DNA from 2 places in the Candidatus Marimicrobium litorale genome. Region 1 is predicted to be linked to the other one. Evidence: predicted binding sites of a transcription regulator. Region 1 holds the regulator's gene; the other holds the start of a gene.

Region 1 (4,337 bases):
CAGTATCAGTGTGAACGGCGCCGATATTACCGGCCTGAATATGCACCAGCGCGCTCGCCGCGGCATTGGTTACCTGCCTCAGGAAGCATCGATTTTTCGCAAGTTGACGGTGGGCGACAACATCCTCGCCATTTTGCAGACCCGACGCGACCTCAACAAAAAACAACGCCTCGAACGTCGGGATGAGCTGCTGGAAGAGTTCAATGTACAACATCTGCGCGACAGCCTCGGCCAGGCCCTGTCAGGCGGGGAAAGGCGGCGTATTGAAATCGCCCGAGCGCTGGCCACCGAGCCTGATTTCATGATGCTCGACGAGCCCTTTGCCGGCGTCGACCCAATTTCCGTCAGCGACATCAAACAAATCATTAATCACCTGCGCGCGCGGGGCATCGGCATCCTCATCACAGACCACAATGTCCGCGACACGCTGGATATCTGTGAAAAAGCCTATATCGCCGGCGAGGGTAGAATCATCGCGTCGGGCACCGCCCAGGACGTCCTGGACAATGAGCACGTGCGGCAGATTTATCTGGGTGACCAGTTCCAGATGTAACCGCATCAAAGGGCCGCAACACCCCTTGGTAAAGCTCGCAATTGCAGAGCGCCTCACAAATCCGGGCAGTATTTCCCTCGGCTCACCGCTACTCCTAGCAAAATTCACGCCACAATTGTTGCAAGCGCTGGCCAGCGAGGGCTACACTCCAACTGAATACTGACTGCACGACACTATTGCCAGCAGGAGACATGCGACAAGCGGGCTTTTCATGAAGCAATCACTACAGCTCAAAATGGGCCAGCAGCTGACGATGACGCCGCAGTTGCAGCAGGCTATCCGACTACTGCAGCTGTCCACGCTGGACCTACAACACGAGATACAGGAGGCACTGGACAGTAATCCGCTGCTGGATGTCTCAGAGGATGACGGCAGCGACACCTCCGACACACCAGCCGATAGCGCGGAACAGCCCGTCGACAACGAAGCGCCGGATGCGTCGCAGCACACTCTCGAGTCGGATGGCACTGACACCGCTGAAAAAGGCGACCTCGAAGAGACTACCGAATGGAGTGTCGCTGAACAAACCGACGCCGGCACTCTACCCGAGGACCTGCCGGTGGACGCACAGTGGGACGACCTGCTCCCTTCCGCCTCGGCCTCAGCACCTCCGCCAGATGACGGCTTTGACGGTGACATGGCAGGCCGCAATACACCGAGCGAATCACTGCGCGAAAAACTGCTGTGGCAACTCGGCCTGACTCGCCTCTCCGACACTGACAGGCTCATTGCCCTGGCGGTTATCGACGATACCGACGCCAACGGGCGTTTGCTAAGCAGCGTCGAGTCGATTCACGAGTCGCTATCGCAAGACCTTGAGATTGAGGAGGACGAAGTAGTCGCCGTACTGCATCGCCTGCAGCAATTCGAGCCCGCCGGCATGTGCGCCAGAGACTTACAGGAGTGCCTGCTGATCCAGCTGGATCAGCTCCCCGCCGATACCGAGTGGCTGAAGCAAGCAAAACTCGTCATCAGCCGCTACCTGCCCCAGCTGGGCACCAGTGATTTTGCCCAGATCCTGCGGCGCACCCGCCTCAAAGAACACGAACTGAAAGCGGTCATGGCCCTCATTCAGTCACTAAACCCGAACCCGGGTCTCACCGCCGTGCCGGAAGCGGTTGAGTATGTCGTACCCGATGTCTTTGTCAGCAAGAACGGTGGCCGCTGGGTAGTCGAATTGAACCCCGATATTGCACCAAAATTGCGTATCAACAGCAATTATGCGAGCCTGATCAGACGCGCAGACAACAGCCCTGACAATACCTACTTACGCGATAACCTGCAGGAAGCACGCTGGTTTCTCAAGAGCCTGAACAGCCGTAACGAGACCCTGATGAAAGTCTCCAGTAAAATTGTAGAGCACCAGCGCAACTTTCTCGAATACGGCGCCGAAGCGATGAAACCTCTCGTTCTGCACGACATTGCAGAGGCCGTCGATATGCATGAATCTACGGTGTCCCGGGCCACGACCAACAAATACATGCATACACCCCGCGGCATTTTCGAACTGAAATATTTTTTCTCCAGCCATGTAGCAACCACTGCTGGCGGCGAGTGCTCCTCTACGGCAATACGGGCACTGATCAAAAAGCTGGTGGCAGCGGAGAATCCCAAGCGTCCCCTGAGCGACAACAAGATCACCTTGCTACTGCAGGAACAGGGTATCGAGGTTGCGAGACGCACCATTGCCAAGTACAGGGACACACTGTTCATTCCTCCGTCCAACGAGCGAAAAAGGTTAGTCTAAACTAAATACAGGGCCCTCCCGGCGTCGGGTCTTGCCCATCCATCTGCAAAAGAGAGTTTTTTATGCAACTGAACATCACCGGTCACCATCTCGAAATATCCTCTTCACTGAAATCCTATGTAGAAAGCAAACTGGAACGACTGCAGCGGCACTTTGATCAGATCACGACGACTCATGTCATTCTCAGTGTCGAAAAAATGGTGCAGAAAGCCGAGGCGACTGTGCATATCGCCGGCGCCGACCTGTTCGCACACGCAGAATCCGAGGACATGTATGCCGCCATAGACGCTCTGGCGGATAAACTTGATCGCCAGCTCATCAAGCATAAACAAAAGCACCGGGGGCATTGATTCCGCGACTATGTCGACAATAAGCGAGATCCTGACACAAGAGCGCACCGTTTGCTGTGTACCGAGTGTCAGCAAGAAAAGACTGTTTGAAAATATCGCCAAAATCGTTTGCAACGACCAGCGATCAATGTCCTATGACGATGTTCTCGACAGGCTTATCGCCCGAGAGAAGCTCGGCAGCACCGCGGTGGGGGGCGGCATTGCCATTCCCCACAGCCGTGTGAGCCGCTGCACGACACCGGTCGGCGTTCTCATCAGTCTCGAGGAGCCGATTCCCTTCGATGCCCCCGACGACATGCCGGTCGACCTGCTGTTTACGTTGCTGGTCCCGGAAGAGGCACACCAACAGCACCTCGATATTCTGGCGGCCATAGCACAATTGTTCAGTGTGCCAAGCTTCTGCGAAAAACTGCGCAGCGCCGGAAGCAGTCGTGCACTGTACGAACTCATCTGCCATCAGGCAAAAACTGCGTGAGACTGATTATCATCAGTGGTCGTTCCGGTTCGGGCAAGAGTACAGCGCTCAACCAGCTGGAGGACGAGGGGTTTTACTGTATAGATAACCTGCCTGCTTCACTGCTGCCCGCGCTGGTAAAGAAAACCAGCGGCGAGGAGTTCGAGCTGTTCAGCGGCACCGCGGTATGCATTGACGCACGCAACGCCTGGAAAGACCTGCGCGATTTTGGCGCCATACTGGCATCACTGCCGTCATCGGTTCAGACCCAGGTTCTGTTTCTCAACGCACAGGAGGTCACCCTGTTGCAGCGCTTTGGCGAGACCCGTCGCAGACACCCGCTTAGCACCCAATCCATACCCCTGGCCGAAGCTATCGATAAAGAGCGCAAGCTGCTCGAACCCATCTCTACTACTGCGTCTCTGGTGCTTGATACCAGCCAGATGACAATCTACGAACTGCGCGATGCGATTAAACAACGCCTGCTCGGGACCACTTCGGGGAGCATGTCCCTATTGGTACAGTCATTTGGTTTTAAGCGGGGCATTCCAGCCGATGCCGACCTGGTCTTCGACGTAAGGATGCTGCCTAACCCCCACTGGGTTAAGGAGCTGCGACTAAAAACCGGACTCGACGCCGAAGTGCAGGAATTCATGGACACCCAGCCAATGACAGGCGAATTTTACAGCGATCTACGTCACTACCTTGATCAATGGCTGCCGCACTATGCCCAGGGCAATCGCAGCTATATGAATATCTCTCTGGGTTGTACCGGCGGCCAACATCGGTCAGTATATCTGGCGAACCGACTCTACACTCACTACCGGCAGCAATACCCAGACATCCATGTCAGGCACAGGGAACTACAATAATAGGTCAGCCCGTGATCCAGACCCAGGTAACAATCATTAATAAACTCGGACTGCATGCCAGAGCAGCAGCCAAGCTGGTGGCATGCACATCATCGTTCTCCAGCCATATAAAAATTGGCAAGGACGGCGAGATGATCGACGGTAAAAGCATCATGTCGGTCATGATGCTGGCCGCCGGCAAGGGAACCGTGCTGGATATCGAGATAGAAGGCGACGACGAGGAGGTCGCTCGCGGTGCCCTGCAGGCCCTGATCGATAATTTTTTTGATGAGTCCGAATAGAACTCACCCAAGCCCGCCGCTAGTTTTTACAAGCTGTCATTTGCGCACTGTCATAGCGTAACTAATCACATTGTTGCAGA
Region 2 (4,337 bases), 1.1 Mb from region 1:
TCTGTCGGAGACTTCAGTGCAGGGATAATAGCCCGTGGTGGAGAGGTCGTATTGGTGGGTTGCAGGCCTACCGGCTCCGCTGCGCGACTGTTGGCGGAGGGTGCGTCGGTGAAGACCACGTTGCCGACTTCGTCAGTCGTGCGGTAGATGGATTGTGCCGCGGCCGCCGGCGCCAGCAGTACAAGGGCAAATGCGATAATTCTGAGCATGCGGTTTTCCTCCCCTGAATGACGACAGTAACAGAAGTGGCGTGGATATATGAACATCCCGTCCGGTCGTCTTGCTGCAGCAGGCAGAAAAAAGGCCCGCCGGAGCGAGCCTTTTTCCCAAGGGCACAAAAACGGCCCCTGACAGGAAGGTCTACAAGGAGTAGTACATGTCGAACTCGACAGGGTGAGTGGTCATATCGAGGGTTTCGACCTCCTCCTGCTTGAGGTCGATGTAAGCGTCGATCATGTCGTCGGTGAATACGCCGCCAGCCGTGAGAAAGCTGCGATCCGCGTCGAGGGCTTCGAGGGCCTGGCTCAGGCTGGAAGCAACCGTCGGAATCGATTCCGCTTCTTCTGCGGGCAGGTCGTACAAATCCTTGTCGGCTGCGTCGCCGGGGTGGATCTTGTTCTGAATACCATCGATACCTGCCATTAGCATCGCTGCAAAGGCCAGATAGGGGTTGCCAGTCGGATCCGGAAAGCGAACCTCGATGCGCTTGCCCCGAGGGCTTGGCTCATAGGGAATACGGATGGACGCAGATCGGTTGCGGGCCGAGTAGGCCAGCATGACAGGCGCTTCGAACCCCGGCACCAGTCGCTTGTAGCTGTTGGTAGACGCATTGGTAAATGCGTTCAGTGCACGGGCGTGCTTGATGATGCCGCCGATGTAATACAGTGCTTCTTCAGACAGGCCGGCATAGCTGTCGCCAGCAAACACGTTTTCCTTGCCCTTGGCGATGGACTGGTGGCAGTGCATGCCAGAACCGTTGTCGCCGACCAGCGGCTTGGGCATGAAGGTGGCCGTTTTGCCATAGGCGTGGGCTACATTGTGCACGCAGTACTTGAGGATTTGCGTTTCATCTGCCTTGGTAACCAGCGTGTTGAACCGCACGCCAATTTCACATTGGCCGGCGGTGCCTACCTCGTGGTGATGCACTTCGATGTCCAGGCCCATCTGCTCCATGGCCGCGCACATTGCCGCACGAATATCATGCAGTGAGTCAACAGGCGGTACCGGGAAGTAGCCACCCTTCACGCCGGGGCGGTGCCCGATGTTGCCTTCATCGAACGAGTGGTTGGACGCCCACGCTGCTTCTTCGGAGCCAATGGTATAGCCTGCACCTGACATGTCGGCGTGCCACTTGACGTCATCGAAGACGAAAAATTCGGGCTCGTTACCGAAAAAAGCCGTGTCGCCAAGACCGGTAGACTTGAGGAATTCCTCGGCACGTTTGGCAACGGAACGGGGGTCACGTTCGTAGCCCTGCATGGTGGTGGGCTCGACGATGTCGCAGCGCAGGATAACGGTCGCTTCATCGGTAAAGGGGTCGAGTATCGAGGTAGAGTCGTCGGGCATGAGAATCATGTCCGATTCGTTAATGCCCTTCCAGCCTGCGATGGACGAGCCATCGAACATCTTGCCGCCTTCGAAGAAGTCTTCGCTGACCTCTTTGGAAGGTATGGTGACGTGCTGTTCTTTACCGCGGGTATCGGTGAAGCGCAGGTCGACCCAGCGTGCCTCGTTGTCTTTGATCAGCTTCAGGGTTTCGTTGGACATTGTTTGTTCTCCAGTTGGGCATTAATCAGGTCGGGTGCGCCGGCCTATCGACATTTCCTGACGCCGGACAGTGCGGGCGACACAGGTATTCATCAGTGGTGTCAGAGGTAGCAAAAGCTGTGCCACAATGGCGCTGACAGCAACCCTTTGAAATTCCGAAGTTTTCCACCATTCATCGCTCAGGGCTGATGAGACATGCACCATATTAGCACACGCATGCACCAATATGGTGCGGGACGTGTCGGGGCAGGGTCAGCGTGCGGTCCGAGCAATCGTCAGGGTGGTCTTTAGTGCAGCCATCCTGATCAGACGCAGTGGTTATGGCCCCAATGCTGTTCGTTGTCAAGTATTTCCCCAAATCACCATGGTGACCCAGCCGTTGCGACAGCAACTCAAGCGCCATTGGCCCCGCCATGGATATTTACTGTTGCTGGGGCAGGCTGTGGTTGGAAACCGCCCCTGTCGGGCCGGCGATAACATGCTTGGGTGCTGCGCAGCGGGTGCGCTGCAATTGCCAGACATGCCCGCCCGGATCAGCTGTGGGCCTGACAAAAAAATTCGATCTGACCCTGCCGTCCTAGGCCGCAGCCCTGTGCGCTTGCTGCGGTGGTGCGGGCATGACTCGCGGGATACCGTGCGCAAAGGCATCTTGGTTGAAGCACCAAGTCAGAAATAGACTGCCAAGATAACGCCCCGTCACCCCGGGATAGTGTATACTCCGCGCGCTTTTTGCCCTCCGGCTATCCTAGAGGTACCTCCCTTGATTGAACAACTGCGCAATATCGCCATCATCGCCCATGTTGACCATGGTAAGACCACTTTGGTGGACTGCCTGCTGCAACAGTCTGGCACACTGGATCGTCGCAGCGAGGGCGCCGAGCGGGTGATGGATTCCAGCGACCAGGAGCGTGAGCGCGGGATTACCATCCTGGCGAAGAATACAGCGATCGAGTGGGATGGCTACCACATCAACATTGTTGACACGCCGGGGCACGCGGATTTTGGTGGCGAGGTAGAGCGGGTGCTATCCATGGTCGATTCGGTGTTGCTGTTGGTGGATGCAGTAGATGGCCCGATGCCACAGACACGCTTTGTGACTGCCAAGGCCTTCGAGCAGGGGTTGAACCCGATCGTCGTGGTGAACAAGGTGGACCGTGATGGCGCCCGACCGGACTGGGTGGTCGACCAGGTCTTTGACCTGTTTGACCGTCTCGGCGCAACAGAGGAGCAACTGGATTTCCCCGTGGTCTACACCTCCGCGATCGAAGGTGTGGCGGGCCTCGATCACGAGGAGATGGGGACGGACATGAAGAGCCTGTTCCACACCATAATAGAGCGCGTGCCCGCGCCTCAGGTGAATTCCGAGGGGCCGCTGCAAATGCAGATCAGTGCACTGGATTACTCCAGCTACGTCGGCGTCATCGGCGTGGGTCGAATAACCCGTGGCAGACTGACACCCAACTCACCGGTTGTGGTTGTCGACCGGGAAGGGGAGACGCTGAAGGGACGGGTGCTGCAGGTGATGGGTTACCTCGGGCTGGAGCGGGTGGATGTCGAATCAGCCCAGGCGGGTGATATTGTCTGTGTGACGGGTATAGACGGCCTCAATATTTCCGACACGCTTTGCGACCCCGAGACGCCTGAGGCGCTGCCGGCCCTTTCTGTTGATGAGCCGACGGTTAGCATGACATTTCAGGTTAATGATTCGCCCTTCGCGGGCAAAGAGGGAAAATATGTCACCTCCCGCAATATCAAGGAGCGGTTGGAGCGCGAGCTGATACACAACGTGGCCCTGCGAGTAGAGCCCGGTGATACCCCCGACAAGTTCAAGGTGTCAGGGCGTGGCGAGCTGCACCTGTCAGTGCTGATTGAATCTATGCGACGGGAAGGTTTCGAACTTGGGGTTTCCCGCCCGGAGGTCATCCGGCGTGAAGTGGATGGTGAAATCCAGGAGCCTTACGAGCAGCTGGTGATCGACTGTGAGGAGCAGCATCAGGGGGCGGTGATGGAAGAGATCGGCCAGCGCCGCGGCGAACTCGAAGATATGGTGCCCGATGGCAAGGGACGTCTGCGACTGGCCTTTATTATTCCTGCCCGGGGATTGATCGGCTTTCGCTCGCTGTTTCTGACCATGACATCGGGCAGTGGCATCATGACATCTGTTTTTGACCATTACGGTCCGGTAAAAGAAGCAGAGATCATTCACCGCAGCAATGGTGTTCTGGTCTCGATGGTGCAAGGCAAAACGCTCGCCTATGCCATTTACAATTTGCAGGATCGCGGCCGTATGTTTATCGATCCAAACATTGATATCTACGAAGGGCAGATCGTCGGTTTGCACAGTCGAGGCAACGACCTTCCGGTCAATCCCACCAAGGCGAAGCAGCTCACCAACGTACGCGCGTCCGGCACAGACGAAGCGCTCACACTCACCCCGCCCGTGAGGCGCTCGCTGGAGCAGGCCCTCGAATTTATTGAAGATGACGAACTGGTGGAGGTCACGCCTGACAGCATTCGGCTGCGCAAGAAGCTTTTGAAAGAACACGAGCGCAGGCGGGCGTCTCGCGCCT

What was found. Region 1 encodes sigma-54, which starts transcription at its own class of promoters, with help from an activator protein. Its sites were predicted from a motif close to TGGCACANNNNTTGCNNT; they were not measured.
Region 2: glnA (glutamate--ammonia ligase) is a predicted target of sigma-54. The motif match lies at 1,875-1,892, and genes of this name have one in related genera.

Annotation. Positions count from the first base shown of each region.
Region 1 covers NZ_SHNO01000001.1:1,838,574-1,842,910, forward strand. The annotation lists gene lptB (LPS export ABC transporter ATP-binding protein) at 1-553, shown strand, start outside; gene EYC82_RS08195 (RNA polymerase factor sigma-54) at 765-2,300, shown strand; gene hpf (ribosome hibernation-promoting factor, HPF/YfiA family) at 2,363-2,650, shown strand; gene EYC82_RS08205 (PTS sugar transporter subunit IIA) at 2,661-3,125, shown strand; gene rapZ (RNase adapter RapZ) at 3,122-3,976, shown strand; gene EYC82_RS08215 (HPr family phosphocarrier protein) at 3,988-4,257, shown strand.
Region 2 covers NZ_SHNO01000001.1:2,952,727-2,957,063, forward strand. The annotation lists gene EYC82_RS13345 (DUF4124 domain-containing protein) at 1-209, opposite strand, end outside; gene glnA (glutamate--ammonia ligase) at 361-1,767, opposite strand; gene typA (translational GTPase TypA) at 2,528-4,337, shown strand, end outside.